2 regions of the Pseudarthrobacter sp. MDT3-1 genome follow, and region 1 is predicted to be linked to the other one. Evidence: predicted binding sites of a transcription regulator. Region 1 holds the regulator's gene; the other holds the start of a gene.
What was found. The regulator LexA, encoded in region 1, represses DNA repair genes until DNA is damaged. The targets are predictions, from matches to a motif close to TCGAACANNTGTTCGA.
Positions count from the first base shown of each region.

Region 1 (7,977 bases):
AAGGCCGATGCCGCGGATCCTTTTGTGGTGGAGCGCCTCAAGCAGCGCGAGCCGCGCCACGTAGTGGTCTCGGCACGCACAGGCCAGGGGATCCCCGAACTGCTGCATGCCATCAGTGAGGGGATTCCGCGGCCCGGCGTGAAGCTGGAGCTCCTTATTCCCTACGACCGCGGTGACCTGATCAGCAAACTGCACGAGACCGATGCCGAGATCCTGAGCCTGGATCACGGCGAGCACGGTACCCGTGTTTTGGTGATGGTGCGTGAGGGCCTTGCGGCTGAACTGGAACCCTTCATCAACCATGACTGAGGTTGCGGCAGGGGAAGTCAAAGGTACGGCCGGCGAGCAGTTCGTGATCGAATTGCTCGACCGCGCCGTGGCCGGCATGGGCGGTCAAAGCCGCAGTGGGCAGCACGAGATGGCCAGGCAGGTGGCCAAGGCCATCGAAACCGGCGACCACCTCTTGGTTCAGGCCGGAACGGGGACCGGAAAGTCGCTGGCCTACCTCATTCCGCTCATTGCGCACTCGCTGGTGAGCAACAAACCCACCTTGGTGTCAACGGCCACGCTTGCGCTGCAGACCCAGATTGTGGGCCGCGACCTTCCCCGGCTGCTGAAGACCATCACCCCTGCCCTGGACCGCCCGGTCAAGGTGGCCCTGGTCAAGGGTCGCTCCAACTATGTCTGCCAGCACAAGCTCGAAGGCGGGTTCCCCTCCGAGGAACCCGCCGAGGGCCAGCTGTTCTCCCTCGGCGAAGACACCAGCGTCCCGCATTTCGCCGCCGCATTGGGCGGGCCCTCGTCCCAGCTGGGCAAGGAAGTGGTGCGCCTGCGCGAGTGGGCGGAGAAGACCACCACGGGCGACCGTGACGAACTCCTGCCCGGCGTTACTGACCGGGCCTGGCGGCAAGTTTCGGTGACGTCCATGGAATGCCTGGGGGCCCAAAAATGCCCCATGGCAGCCGAATGCTTCAGCGAACTGGCTCGCCACGACGCCGCCGAGGCCGACGTTGTGGTCACCAACCATGCCATGCTCGCTGTCAGCGCCTTTGAAGGCCTGGCAGTGCTTCCCGAATACGACGTTGTGGTGGTGGACGAGGCCCACGAACTGCAGGACCGGGTCACCGGTGCGGTATCGGGGCAACTCTCCGTGGCAATGGTCCACGCTGCGGCGTCGGGCGCTCGGAAACACACGGCCATCACTGTGGATGCCCTCAACGCAGCTGCCGCCAACCTGGAACTCGCCTTGGCCGGCGTGCCCAACGGGCTGCTCCCGAATGGCCTCAACGACGAACAGCTGGATTGTGTGGACCAATTGCGTGAGGCCTGCCGCGCCGCGCTGTCCGATTCCAAGGGGGACGGCAGCCAAACGGCCGACGGCGGGCGGCAGCTCGCGCGCTCACGCCTGATGCTGATCCTCGAGCTGTGCGAGCGGCTGATCGTGGCCCGTGAAAACCGCGAGGTTGTGTGGTTTTCCCGCGCAAGTTCCTTCGATCCGCAACAGGGCTATGCGCAGCCCGACGACTCTGCGCCGGTCCTGGTCAACATCGCGCCGCTTAGCGTTGCCGGCAAGCTCCGCGAAGGGCTGTTCGCCGGCCACACGGTTGTGCTGACCTCGGCAACCCTGGCCATCGGCTCAGCCTTTGAACCGACCGCCGGCGGCTTGGGACTGGTGGGGGAGGGCGCGCCCAGCTGGAGCGGGATCGATGTCGGATCGCCCTTCGACTATCCCAAACAAGGGATCCTCTACGTCGCAGGGCACCTCCCCAAGCCGGGCCGCGGGGCGTCGCCGGAGGCCCTCGATGAACTTGAGGCGCTGATCCGCGCGTCCGGCGGCGGCGCCCTGTGTCTGTTTTCGTCGCGCCGAGCCGCCGAGGAGGCCGCTGAAGCGATGCGTCCCCGGCTTGGCCTCAGCATTCTCTGCCAGGGCGACTCCACCATGACGGCCCTGGTGAAGCAGTTCGCGGACGAGCCCGATACCTGCCTGTTCGGCACCATGTCCCTGTGGCAAGGCGTTGATGTTCCGGGTGGATCATGCAGGCTGGTGGTGATCGACCGCATCCCGTTCCCGCGGCCGGATGACCCGCTGATGACCGCACGGTCCCGCGCCGTTGCGCAGGCCGGCGGAAACGGCTTTATGGCGGTATCGGCGACCCACGCGGCCATCCGCCTGGCCCAGGGCGCGGGAAGGCTGATCCGTTCCACCGGAGATAAAGGTGTGGTGGCGGTGCTTGATTCCCGGCTGGCCACCGAGCGCTACGCCGGATTCCTCCGCGCCGCTCTGCCGCCGTTCTGGCCCACCACGGACCGCAAGACCGCGTTCGCCGCCCTGGAAAGGCTGGCCGGAAAGGGCGCCTGACTGCGCGCAGGTCCTATAGCGACCGCAGGACCGAGACGACCTTGCCCATGATTGTGGCGTGATCGCCCAGGATGGGCTCGTACTGGGTGTTCTGCGGCAACAGCCACGTGTGGCCATCGCGCTGGCGGAAGGTCTTGACGGTGGCTTCGTCGTCCAGCAGGGCCGCGACAATATCGCCGTTGGAGGCGTCTGCCTGCCGTCGGACCACTACCCAGTCGCCGTCGCAGATGGCAGCATCCACCATGGAGTCGCCGGCCACGCGCAGCATAAAGAGCTCACCCTGGCCCACGAGCTGCCGGGGCAGGGGCATCACATCTTCCACCACCTGGTCAGCAAAGATGGGCCCGCCGGCCGCGATCCGGCCCACCAACGGCACCATCGCGGTGTCCATGGCAGAGGGAAGTTCGGTGACCGTCCCGCCGATGCCGTGCAGGACTGAGGGCTTGGTTGTCCCGTTCGCCTTAGGGGACCCGCCGTCAAGCGTCAACGGCATCAGGACTTCCATGGCGCGCGGACGCTTGGGGTCCCGGCGAAGGTATCCCAGCTTCTCCAGTTGCGAGAGCTGGTGGGTCACGCTCGACAAACTCGCCAGGCCCACGGTGTCACCGATTTCACGCATCGACGGCGGATAGCCGTTGTCATTCACCGAGCGCTGGATGGTTTCAAGGATCTTCTTTTGGCGGGCGGTGAGCCCCTTGGGAGTCCGTGGGGGTTGGCGGCGCTGCGGTGTCGCCTTGCCCTCGGCGGCTGGTGCTGCCATGTTCGCCAATGCCTTTCGGTTGCCCGGCTCCGCTCCGGCCGCTGGTGCCTGGAACGCCCCGGGGCTGGTGTCGGAGTTGATTGTCAGACCCTGCTGATGAACTACAGAGGTGGTTGTTCTTTCATCCAAACGTAGGCCAGCCACAGGGCTTTTTCAAACATTTGTTCTAGCGAGTCTCGACAATATTCGTTGATAAGTGCTAAAAATGAAGAAGCAAAGTTCGAACATGTGTTCTACTCGTTGCTTGCGGATTCGAATATTCGAATCTATGGACGGCTCAGGCCGGTACCGGCAAGTGGACGCGGAGGGCGCGCCGGGCAGCACAGTATGGTCCAGGAGGGCTCATTTCATGTCAGCTTTATCTGCTTCGCAGGACTCGCGTCCGCAGTTCATTTCCGTGCAGGACCTCACCTCGCGGCAGTGGTCCGCACCCGTTTCGACGTCGGGTTCGGCGCCAAGGCAGCGCAGGGAACCGTTGCCGCCGCTGCGCCTGACCCGCAGGGGCCGGATTGTCCTCATCGGCATCCCGCTGGTGATTCTTGCCGCAATCCTGCTTTCCCTGGCAGGTTTCCTCAACGCCCCGGCAAAGGCCGCCGATTCTGCCGCCGACCTGTCGCTAACGCCAACAGTCTCGGTCACGGTGCAGGCCGGCCAGTCACTCTGGGCCATCGCCAGTACCGTTGCGCCCGAGCGTGATCCCCGTGATGTCATCGCGGATATTGCCCAGTTGAACAACCTTTCCGCCGGCGGCGTTGTCCCCGGACAGCAACTCTTCGTCCCCACCAGGTAAAGAGCCTGCGGGCTCGGGCGTGTGCCGCCGCAGGCCGTCACATTTTCCGGCCGTCTGCTTCGGACCTAAACTGTTCAGGTGAATGACCAGCTAGAGCGTCTGAACAGACTTCCCCTCCGGACCAACCTCCGCGGACTGACCCCGTACGGTGCCCCGCAGTTGGATGTACCTATCCTGCTGAACGTCAACGAAAACACCCATGGCGTCCCGGCGGACGTCCGGGCCGCGATCAGCGTGGCCGTGACGGAAGCCGCGGCGGGCCTCAACCGCTACCCGGACCGTGAGTTCACCGAACTCCGGGAAGCGCTGGCCGAATATCTCGGCCACGGTCTGGATGCCACCAACATCTGGGCGGCCAACGGGTCCAACGAGGTCCTCCAGCAGATTCTCCAGGCCTTCGGCGGACCCGGGCGGACGGCCCTGGGATTCCCGCCCACGTACTCCATGTATCCGCTCCTGGCCAGCGGCACGGACACCGGGTACATCGTCGGGCAGCGGGCCGACGATTACGGGCTCAGTGCCGAGTCGGCCGCGTTGCAGGTCAAAGAGCTTCAGCCCAACATCGTTTTCCTCTGCTCGCCGAACAATCCCACCGGCACTGGGCTGGGCCTGGACGTCGTGGAGGCCGTGTACGAGGCCGGCGAGGCCAGCCATACCATCGTCATCGTTGACGAGGCCTACCACGAGTTCGCCCACGACGGAACGCCGAGCGCCCTTACGTTGCTGCCCGGCCGGGAGCGCCTCATTGTGTCCCGCACCATGAGCAAGGCGTTCGCCCTCGCGGGCGCCCGTCTGGGCTACATGGCCGCCGCTCCTGAAGTCACGGACGCACTGCGCCTGGTCCGGCTGCCGTACCACCTTTCGGCCATCACCCAGGCAACAGCCCTCGCCGCCCTGCAGCACCGCACTGCGCTGATGGCCGACGTCGAGGACATCAAGGAGCAGCGCGACCGCATCGTCTCGGAACTCACGCGAATGGGACTCAAACCTGCCGCCTCCGATTCGAACTATGTCTTCTTCGGCGGCCTCGACAGCCCGCATGACGTCTGGCAGCGGCTGCTGGACGACGGCGTGCTGATCCGCGACGTCGGCATCCCCGGCCACCTGCGTGTCACGGCGGGAACTGAGACGGAGACCACAGCCTTCCTGACGTCGCTGGAACGCATCCTGGCCAGCCAGGCCAGGATGCCCGCCTAAACTTGAAGTATTGGCGCCGCCGCGCGCCGGCACATCTCCTTCGCTTTCGCATCACTGACTTCGCCTAAAGGACATATGACCATGAGCTTCACCGGATCGAACGCTGCCGCGCCCCGGACCGCACGCATGGAGCGTGCCACCAGTGAATCGTCAGTGCTCGTGGAGATTAACCTCGACGGCACGGGCGTTTCGGACATCGACACGTCTGTCCCGTTCTACGACCACATGCTGACGGCGCTCTGCAAGCACTCGCTCATTGACATGACGGTCAAAGCCACCGGTGACACCCACATTGACGTCCACCACACCGTGGAGGACGTCGCCATCACGTTCGGTGAAGTTCTGCGCACAGCCTTGGGAAACAAGGCCGGGATCCGCAGGTTCGGCGAGGCCACCGTGCCCCTCGACGAAGCCCTGGCGCAGGCCGTCGTCGACGTCTCCGGCCGCCCCTACCTGGTGCACGGCGGAGAGCCTGCCGGGCAGGAGTACCACTTGATCGGCGGCCACTTCACGGGGTCATTGACCCGCCACGTCTTTGAGGCCATCACGCTTCACGCCGGCATCTGCCTCCACATGAACGTCATCGCGGGCCGCGACCCGCACCACATTGTGGAAGCGCAGTTCAAGGCCTTCGCCCGCGCCCTGCGTGCTGCGGTAGAGCCCGATCCCCGCGTGGAGGGAATCCCCTCCACCAAGGGTGCCCTGTGAGCGGCCAAATTCTCCGGGACGGCGCCGTCATCGATCCGGCAACCGGCAAGAAGCCTGTGTCGCCCGAAGGCAAGCCGACGGTCACTGTCCTGGATTACGGTTCGGGAAACGTCCGGTCCGCCGTGCGCGCCCTGGAGCGGGCAGGAGCCGAGGTCATCCTCAGCTCCAAGCCGGAGGACGTGCTTAATGCCGACGGCCTGGTGGTACCCGGCGTCGGCGCGTTCGAGACTGTAATGCGCGAGCTCAAGGCCGTGGACGGCATCCGGCTGATCGGCCGGCGCGTGGCCGGGGGCAGGCCGGTCCTGGCAATCTGCGTGGGCCTGCAGGTTCTGTTCGAGGCCGGGGTGGAGCACGGGACAGAAGCTGAAGGCATGGGGGAGTGGCCGGGCAAGGTGGAACTCCTTCCCGCTGAGGTGGTGCCACACATGGGCTGGAACACGGTTGACGTTCCGGAAGGATCCAAACTCTTCGCCGGCGTCGCGGACCAGCGCTTCTACTTCGTTCACTCCTATGGTGTCCAGGACTGGAACTTCGACGTGATCCAGCCGCGGATGACTGCGCCCCTGGTGACCTGGTCAGAGCATGGCGCGCGCTTTATTGCCGCAGTGGAGAACGGACCGCTCTGCGCTACCCAGTTCCACCCGGAAAAATCCGGCGACGCCGGTGCACGGCTGCTGCGCAACTGGGTGGACGGCCTTCGCAAGCCAGCTGCCACGGACGCCGCCTAGATGTGGTCGATTGTCCTGATGGGCCTGGCCGGCCTATTGGTGGGCGGCGCACTGTCCTTCAGGCAGCAGCACAAACCGCTCTGGACCCAGGTGGGCTTCTACGTCCTGGCCGGCATGGCGCTGCTGGCCGCGTACCTGCTGACGCTTCCTGGAACCTAGCCCACGCAACCCCCAGTTCCGCTTCCACGAGCAACCCAACACCCAAAAGGATTTGAGATGACCACCGCAACCGATCTGCCGGTTCTTGAACTGCTGCCCGCCGTCGACGTCGTAAACGGACAGGCCGTGCGGCTGGTCCAAGGCGAAGCCGGCAGCGAGACGAACTACGGCACACCGCTGGAGGCAGCCCTCAACTGGCAGGAGCAGGGCGCCGAATGGGTACACCTGGTGGACCTCGACGCCGCGTTCGGCCGGGGCTCGAACGCCGGGCTGCTCCGTGAATTGGTGGGCCGGCTTGACATCAAGGTGGAGCTGTCCGGCGGACTCAGGGACGACGAATCCCTCGAAGCGGCGCTGGCCCTCGGCGTTGCCCGCGTCAACCTCGGCACAGCGGCGCTGGAAAACCCCGAGTGGACCCGCAGTGCCATCGACCGCTTTGGCGACAGGATCGCCGTCGGCCTCGACGTCCGCGGAACCACGCTGGCAGGCCGCGGCTGGACCAAAGAAGGCGGCGACCTCTGGGAGGTCCTGGGCCGGCTCGAAGAAGCCGGGTGCTCCCGGTACGTTGTCACTGACGTTACGAAAGACGGCACACTGCAGGGTCCCAACGTTGAACTCCTGCGCCAGATGGTGGAGAAGACCGGCAAACCGGTGGTCGCCTCCGGCGGCATCTCCAGCCTGGACGACTTGAAAGTGCTGCGCTCCCTGGTGCCGCTGGGCGTGGAAGGCGCGATCGTGGGCAAGGCGCTGTACGCCGGTGCCTTCACGCTCCCCGAAGCCCTCGACGTCGCCGGCCGCCGCTAGGCGGTTCCGTGGACAGCACGCACAACGCCGATCCGGCAGCGGAATCGCCGCCGCCGCGCCATCTGCCCGGACACATTGCGGCGGCTTTGGCGGGCGCGGGCGGCCGTACTGACTCGGCCGGCCGGCCGTGGGAAGGCCGGAGCCTCGCCGGGGACGAAGGCAGGATCCATAACTTCGAGGACGACGACGGCACGGCCGACGCAGGCTACCTCGCCGCCGTCGCGGCTCTGGTTGACGGCAACGGCGACGAAGCGGCTGTGGTGGCCTCGCTGGCCACCGCCCGAGTCTTTATCCCGATCATCGCCCAGCTCGGCGAGGAAGCGGCCGGCGTCGACGGCCTGACGTCGGACAAACAGGCGGACATGGCGCTGGTCACCCTGAAGGCCGCCGACGGCCGGACGGCCATGCCGGCGTTCAGCTCGGCGAATGCCTTGGCTGCCTGGCACCCCGAAGCCCGGCCGGTGGCGGTATA
Region 1 is NZ_JBTNDX010000001.1:32,893-40,869, reverse strand. It holds gene hflX (GTPase HflX) at 1-309, shown strand, start outside; gene ACX80X_RS00185 (ATP-dependent DNA helicase) at 302-2,359, shown strand; gene lexA (transcriptional repressor LexA) at 2,373-3,119, opposite strand; gene ACX80X_RS00175 (LysM peptidoglycan-binding domain-containing protein) at 3,469-3,909, shown strand; gene ACX80X_RS00170 (histidinol-phosphate transaminase) at 3,988-5,106, shown strand; gene hisB (imidazoleglycerol-phosphate dehydratase HisB) at 5,188-5,814, shown strand; gene hisH (imidazole glycerol phosphate synthase subunit HisH) at 5,811-6,542, shown strand; gene ACX80X_RS00155 (hypothetical protein) at 6,543-6,701, shown strand; gene priA (bifunctional 1-(5-phosphoribosyl)-5-((5-phosphoribosylamino)methylideneamino)imidazole-4-carboxamide isomerase/phosphoribosylanthranilate isomerase PriA) at 6,759-7,505, shown strand; gene ACX80X_RS00145 (SseB family protein) at 7,514-7,977, shown strand, end outside.

Region 2 (7,977 bases), on a different contig from region 1:
GGCAGATGTTGTCGGCTTTCTCGCCGGAGGTGAGGTGACGGTCGAGCGAGACGTATACCTCCCGGGGAGGCAGTCCGACACGCCTCGACAGATCGACATTCTCGTTCGCGGACCAATGTTTGGTCTCAGCGAAGCAACCTTGGTTATCGATTGCAAGCGCTATAGCAAGAAGTTGGATGTCAACGATGTCGGGCAATTCGCGCAGGCCCTGGCCGATGTGGGCGCCGTTGCCGGGTGGATTGTCAGCACCAAAGGAGCTTCGCGGGCCGCTCAACAACTCGCGAGCCGACAGCGGGGTATACGGACCGAGATTATGTCTATCGAGGAACTCCTCGGGTGGTCGCCGCCCGGAACGCGACACGTGACGTTGGGGGTCCCCCAGGCACACCTTGACAGGGCGCTCGTCATCACACGGAAGGCAGGTTTCCGTGTAACCCGCGACGCTAGCCCTCAAGAGAAGGCGGCTACCGAGGGCGAGATCCTGCTGAACGCCTACCGCCACTACGGAATGCAGGAGCATGAGAAACACCGACAAGATTGCACCGACTTGGTCCGGCGCCTTGAAGCAGGCGGCATCACACCGCTCCGGGAGATCGGTAATGGAGTTGTCGCCGCGGGAGGTACTCCGGCCCACCGCTGGCTGTCAGTGACCCGCCACGGAGCGGATCTCGGTGTAAAAGTACTCGCTGCTACTGAAAGCGATATTCAACGCGAGCTGGACTCAATAGCGCAATTCTGGGACGATGACTCATTCGTGAGAGCTGGGTTGGATGTTGTCCGTCCTGAGCCTTGGCCGATACCAGGGCTCTTCCAAGAGAGGATTCGTAGCAGCGGGTAATCCTCCCCCGCTGGCTGACTTCAAAAAGGAACGGGACATGGCGCGGCGTTGGCCTCCTTGTCATTCCTTTTTGTGTCATCCAACCCTTATGGTCCCAAGCGACAGGAGGTTGGTCATGCCCACGTGATAACTGACATTATCGTGTGCTATTCCGGCTGGTTTTTACGGACTGTCTCAAGATGAGGCAATGCGGGCAACTCGCCTGGGCCCGGTATCGAGCCCGAAGACGGCAGTAACGAGCAACCTACGTCGCCCCGTCGATCAATTTTGCTCGGGGGCGAACGCTTGGCTTAGCCGAACCGCGTGTCTGAGCATCGTGGAAGACGGAGCAGACGTATCGGCGAATACGATGAAGCCCATGTCGACACCGAACAAGCCGTCACCGCGCTTCCTCACCATTGATCAGATAGCCAACGAACTCAACGTCGGTTTGCCTCAAGTTCGGGCGCTGCTCAAGAGCGGGGAGTTGCGGGCCATCCAAATCGGCGCTCGGGGACAATGGAGAATAGGCGTGCAGGACTTTGAGAACTACATAATTGAGGCGTACCGTCAAACAGCCGAACGAATTGAAGCTGGACTAGTCGAAGAATTACCGGTTGAGACCGAGGCATGAAGAGACTACGCAGTTCAATCCACACACCCCAGTAATGATCCACCTAGAGGACCAGCCCATGAGAGGACTCGTGCGCAGTGTCCAGAGTGGGCGATATGTCCGCACTCGCTGTGGACGAACGGAGTCCGGTGAAGCGGGCGCATGGAAGTGTCAGTCACCGTCTGAGTCGGTTTTTGGCAGCTCGTTCAACCAGAACCGGCACATAATCCCGGATCGGTCCGTCTAGCGCGTTGACTTCTTCGCTGACGATCTCCTCAACTACCGAGCGCGGCTTGTCGGGAAACCGCTGCGCCAACCAATCAATGACGTGCGCCATTGCCTGAACTTCATTGTCCGTAGCCATCCACTCAGTTTCACCCCGACAATTGGTGGCGTCAACGGAAAGTTGAACCCACCCAACTCCGCCCCATAACCAGACGTGCCGTGGCCGCCTGACGCCGTTCGGCTCCGCAGGCTTTCATGCATCCGATGCAATTCTGCAAGGTCGAAACGAATGTCGGCCTTCACGAGTACACTGAAATCAATCGAACATATATTCGAATAAGGGTGTGTTGTGGGCGTTATTGTCGGTCCCCGTGTGATAGACGCGGGCGTGTCGTTGTTGTCGGTGCTGATCTCACCTGTGCCCGTGGCGGCAGGGTTTCCGTCGCCGGCTCAGGACTATTTTGATGGCCGGATCGATCTGAACGTGCACCTGATCAAGGACATCACCAGCACGTACGTGGTGAGGGTGTCCGGGGACTCGATGGAAGGCGCGGGGATCAGTGACGGCGATGAACTGATCGTGAACCGGGCCCTGGAGCCGCGGGACGGGTGCGTGGTCGTCGCGGTCCTGGACGGGGAACTGACCGTCAAGCGGCTGCGAATCACGCCCAGCGGTGTGGTGCTGCAGGCCGAAAACCCTGCGTACGCGGACATACGGGTGCCCAGCCTGAGCGAACTGACCGTCTGGGGTGTCGCGACCAGGTGCCTTCATCATGTCTAAGCCTGCTGTGATGCGGCGGATGCCGCAGATCGCGCACGTGGATGTGAACTGCTTCTACGCGTCCGCGGAGCGGGCGTTCGACCCCTCGCTAGAGGGGCGGCCGGTCGTTGTGTTGTCCAATAACGATGGCTGCGCCGTCACCCGCTCCCCCGAAGCTAAAGCGCTGGGCATTCCCATGGGTGAGCCGTGGTTCAAGCTCGCCCCACGGGCCAAGGAATGGGGCCTGGTTGCACTCTCCAGTAACTATGAGCTCTACGGGGACATCAGCGCCCGGGTCATGGAACTCCTGGGGCGGTACTCGGCCTGGCTGGAGGTCTACAGCATCGACGAGGCCTTCCTCGGCGTCAAAGGCACCCCCGACGAACTGCTCACCCTGGGCCGGGCGATGAAGACCACCGTCCGGCGGAACGTCGGAGTCCCGGTCTGCGTCGGGATCGCCGCCACCAAGACTCTGGCGAAACTGGCCAACAAATGGGCAAAGAACAACCCCGGCTTCGGCGGGGTCTGCCACTGGGACTCCATCCCCGCCCACGAACGCGAAGGGCTTATGGGCCGCCTGTCCGTGGTGGAGATCTGGGGCGTCGCGACCCGGCTGACCAAACGCCTGAACGTCATGGGCATTTTTTCGATCCTCGACCTGTCCAAGGCCGACCCGGTAATGATCCGGGACCGATTCTCCGTCGTCATGATGCGCACCGTCCTGGAACTCCAAGGCACCCCCTGCATCCCGATGGAGGAAGAACGCATCGGCCGGGACCAGCTGATCTTCTCGCGCTCCTTCGCCAAACCCATCACCACCACAGCCGGGATCCGGCAGGTCATGAGCGTCTACGGGCAGCAAGCCTCCGCCCGTTTAGCCAAACACGGGCTGCAGGCCAAAGTCCTCACCGCTTTTGCGGGCACGTCGCACTTCAACCCCAAAGACACCTCCTACCCGTCGGTCTGTGTCCCGCTGCCGATGCCCACCGCGGACCCGGTGATCCTGACCAAGGCCGCCCACGCACTCCTCCCCTACATCAACGAGGGCATCCGGTACGCGAGGGCCGGGATCATGGTCACCGACCTGCGGCCCACCGGAAACCAGGCGCCGCTGGCCCTGTTCGAGAACCCGCACGAGGAACGCCACGTCGGAACCCTCCTTGAAGACGTCACCAAAAAGTACGGCCGCGGCTCCATCGGTCTGGGTTACGGCGGAATCCGTGGCGGGCCGGACTGGACCATGAAACGGGACATGCTCTCCCCCCGCTACACCACCCACTGGGACGAACTCCCCCTCGTCAAAGCCGCCTAAGACACCAACCCCCACGACCGCACTGCAGCATCACGAAAGAACGAACTCATGACCATCACGCAAGAAGCCCCCACACAGACCACCAAGGTGCGCCTCGCCTCGAAACGCACCGGTTATCTACCCCTAACGAGGTACGTTGTCCCTTCGCTAGAACTGCTGAGCTAGATCTCTCCCCGTTTGATCATGTATCTACACAACGCGTTGAAACTGCTGAAGGCGTCAATGCCCTGTGCAAGCTCGTCCGGAGATTCCCTCCGGGCCCTGCGCGTCCATGTTTCGATGCGCGCCCGAAGCTCCTGCGGCAGCCTACCGTCGGTACCGTCATTGTCGTCGGGCCCAAAGAGCGGAAAGCGCTTAGCCAAGGACCATTTCGCGTACGCGCTCAGTTCCTCAAGGCTCTCCATGCCCTGGGCATGCTCCATGGAATCCAGTGTTTGGGCGATGTTGAACAGATTATCGAACGCGACGTATGCACCGTGCATGACGCCTCCCAAATCCCACCACGCAACGATGTCGTCTTCGGTTACGCCCTCCCTCGCCCATCGTCCAGCGTGTTGGGCACGGATCGATTCCACGTAGAACGTGGTGTGTATGTCCGGGGCATGGGCGCGTCCAGTCATCATCCGCCCCATGGGGATGTTGATCCGATACAGACCCCTTTCCTCCGCGGTGCTGATCTCATCTCGGAGGGGTTCGTCGACTGCTTCAAGCGCATGTTGCAGGGACATGTCAGTCTTGGAAGCCAGCAGTTCAGCAAAGTATCTGACAATCAGCTTCGCGTACATGGTCTCCGTTGACATTGATCCCCATCCAGGTAGGCCGGCAGAAAGGCCGACGGCCCACTGATCTTCGAACATCCTACGGCGGCCAGTTTGATCGCGTCGGTAAATCACTCGCCGGAGCGGAGACGCAACTAGCGCGCCCTGCAATGGAGTCCTAGTCTGAACAGCACAAACGCAACTGGAGGGCAGATAACCTAGATCCGCGGGACCGGGTCCCTGCTGAGACCTTCACGCTGCGCCGTCAGCCCCTCGCCACGCAGTGGCTGCTCGAGTCCACCGACGACGGCAGCTGATGCCCTCCCCCATCATCGGCAGACCCGTGCCCGACCAGGTCTGGGAATCCATCAGAGCCGAGTTCACCCTGCCCTCCGTGGAACAGGTCCGGCGCCGGCTCGCCGAACTCATGGAAGACACCGATCCGGTGATGCGGCAGCTCGTTAGAGTCTTCATCCGCCAGGACACGTACTGCCCGGGCTTCCAGTTCCTCCCCGGCGGCCAGGTCCACCCCACCGTGGCGTCCCTGTTCCGGCACGCCCTGGAACTGAGGATCGCGCACAACTACTTCACCGTCTGGATGATCACACCCAGCAGAAACCTTAGCGGTGCTCGGCCTGTCGATTCACTGGGAAACCCCGCGCAGCTGCACAGCGTCCTGAAAAAGTTCGCGCGCCAGCTCGCCGATTCTTGATCTTATCGCTGCATCTTGTCCAACGGAATACCGCCCCTAGGTCCCCTCAGAAGATCCGTTCTGCTGGCTCTTCCCAGTCAAGGGCCAAGAGAAATGACAGGAGGAGCTGTCTTCTGTGGCTTGTCCGGACATAGGATGAGCGCACATGCGGCCACACTGAGGGGGACACGGACGTGAAGTTCAGGATGATCGGGGTGGCCGCGACTTGTATTGGATTGCTGCTCTCGGGGTGCGGAACGCCGGCCGCTGAGCCGACAGAGTCATCGGTGGCGCCTAAAAAAGTCCCGGCTGTTGCGGGTAAGCCGTTCTCGGAGGCCAGAAGCCTGGTCCGCACGGCCGAAATTGTCTACGAAGCGGTGGGCAGTGACGGCGTGAAGTTCACCGAGACGCCCGGGGACGCTGTCATCGTGGTCAGTTCGGATCCGGCGGCCGGTGAAGACCTTCAACCCGGCACCGCCGTGACGTTTAGAATCGACGGCACCCAGGCGGAAGCCACCGCGGCAGCCGCCGCGAAGCAAGCCGCCGCGAAGGAAGCCGCCGCGGCAGCGGCCGCGAAAGAAGCAGCGAGGGTTCGGTCATTGCGCTACAGCTTCAAATGCTCCGCTTCAGAGAGCGCCATCACGGCGAAGGACAACAAGTCATTCACGAAGCTTCAGGAGATCTGGGCCTCCCCAGACTTCGCACGGTTCAAGTCCTGTGACCTCCACGTCGGCGGCAAGTGGTACATGGACCGGTACGACCTGGAGCCTGATGAGGCGGCCGTTGTGAAGCAGATCGGCGCCGATGGCGGGGACGCCTCTGCACCGTACATGGCGTACGGGAGCGTTCTGCTGCTCTGCGCCGTGCCGCCCAAGGACGGGTGGGACCACCGGTACGGTGAATACCCCACAGGCCCGAAGATCAAAGCGGTGGCCAAGGCCGCCGCCGCGATGTGCCCGGATGCCCCGTTCGCAGCCGAGCTTGTCCGGGTCGCCGGTGGGATCGCGCCGGCGCCGAAGACCTCTATGTACGATGGCACGTACGTCGTCGGCAAAGACATCGCCGAAGGCGCCTACCAGGTGAGCGTGCCGGCGGGAGCCAACGGCGTCCATGACTGCTACTGGGAACGCACCGGCCCACAGGGCGCGACGATCGACAATGACTTCATCTCGTTCGCACCGCAGGCGCCGGTAGTCACCGTCTACGCAGGCGAAGGCTTCGTCAGCCGGAGCTGCGGAAGCTGGACCAAGGTCGACTGACCACTAGGCAAAGGAATGTCGTCGTCAGGGCCATGGCGTCTCGTCTCGCGCTTTTGACATAGCGGAACGCATCCAAGGGCGGTGGGCATCACCCGGCAGGCAGCACACGAACGCTGGAACAACCAAGGGCACAGCTAGGCACCTGAGGCGGCCCTGTCGCGTAGCGTTGGGCCATGAGCCTTCCCTACGATCACGCCATCCTCGCCGCGGTCGTGCTGACACGGATCGCGGCCGAAGAATCAGAAGGTCCCAGCGAAATGACCGGCCGAATGAGCGAATACATCGCGGGCCTCGGCGAACGCAACGGCCCCACCGCCGCCACAGAGCTGGCAATCGCCCTGGCACACCAGCAATTCATCGCCCTGGACACCCCGGCCAGACAGCTGAACGTCCCGGCGGGGCAGCTGCTGGATGCCTTGGAAGTGGAGCTGCTGGAAAGCCTCGATGACGGAAGTTAAGCGGGCCGCCCCGCATCCGGAATGGGTCCAGATGTTTCGGCAAGGCCTCACCACCACCAAAATCGCCACCAGAGCAGGTGTCGGCAAGAGCACTGTCCGCTACCACGTGGCCATTGCCGCCGCCGCGGAACCGTCCATCCGGGACGACCACCGCAAGGCGGCCCGTAGACCGCCGGTCACCCGCATCACCGAAGCCGGGCTGCAAAACCTCCACGACACCATCGCTCTGTACAAGGCCGAAGGCCGGCTTCCCTCATCGTCTTCGTCCACCGCACGGGAACGGTCCCTGGCCATATGGCTGGTCAGACGACGCCAGGACCACGACAGGGGAAACCTATCCCCCACCTACAGCGATGGCCTGAAGGAAATCCCCGGCTGGGAACAGCGAACCCGCAAAGACGACGACGAAAACCGCTGGAACCAACGCCTACAAGAGCTCATCGCCCACATGGCTGCCGGGAACAACTGGCCGCGCCACAAGAGAACGGACACGGAAGAAGAACGGGCCCTGGGCATGTGGCTGCACATCCAACGCATGAAGCACCGCCGAAACGAACTGGTCCAGGACAAAGAAACACAGCTGAACACGCTCCTTGCCGGCTGGCGGAACGGCCGGACACGCGGCCGCCCACCCGGATCCCCAAACATTTGAAGAGAATGACAGCAGCCGATCTTGACCTGCGCCCGGATCCTGTACCGCGTCTTCGACTGCAGGAGCCCAGACAACTCGGCCCGCCACTGGCATTCCGACATGTGAGATGGGTTGCAAGATTGGTTGCAGCGGCCTCGGGCTCCCAACTGCCCAGCTGGACTCGTCAAGTTCACTGCCTCGTACAGCTGCCGAGGTTGTCGCACCTACATGCCCACGTCGGGGTCTGTCTGCGCTGCCTTCTTGCGCCTGTACCACTGGACACCCTTGTATGCGCCATAGCTGGCGCCGGCGATAACCGCGATGCTGGCAATGACGAGCCACACCTTTTGCAAGTCGATCTCGTGCTGGACCTTGGCCGCTTCCTTGCTCGCCTGGAATGCTTGGAAGTGCGCCTCCGCCTGGGCCTGCGCGGCCTTCGTCGCGGCGCTCAGC
Region 2 is NZ_JBTNDX010000008.1:162,106-170,082, forward strand. It holds gene ACX80X_RS08640 (restriction endonuclease) at 1-838, shown strand, start outside; gene ACX80X_RS08645 (excisionase family DNA-binding protein) at 1,197-1,451, shown strand; gene ACX80X_RS08650 (three-helix bundle dimerization domain-containing protein) at 1,606-1,794, opposite strand; gene ACX80X_RS08655 (LexA family protein) at 2,005-2,436, shown strand; gene ACX80X_RS08660 (Y-family DNA polymerase) at 2,429-3,727, shown strand; gene ACX80X_RS08665 (hypothetical protein) at 3,889-4,527, opposite strand; gene ACX80X_RS08670 (hypothetical protein) at 4,802-5,197, shown strand; gene ACX80X_RS08675 (PASTA domain-containing protein) at 5,464-6,435, shown strand; gene ACX80X_RS08680 (hypothetical protein) at 6,609-6,893, shown strand; gene ACX80X_RS08685 (helicase associated domain-containing protein) at 6,880-7,545, shown strand; gene ACX80X_RS08690 (hypothetical protein) at 7,749-7,977, opposite strand, start outside.
Region 2: the regulator LexA is predicted to act here: its motif matches at 1,976-1,991, upstream of ACX80X_RS08655 (LexA family protein).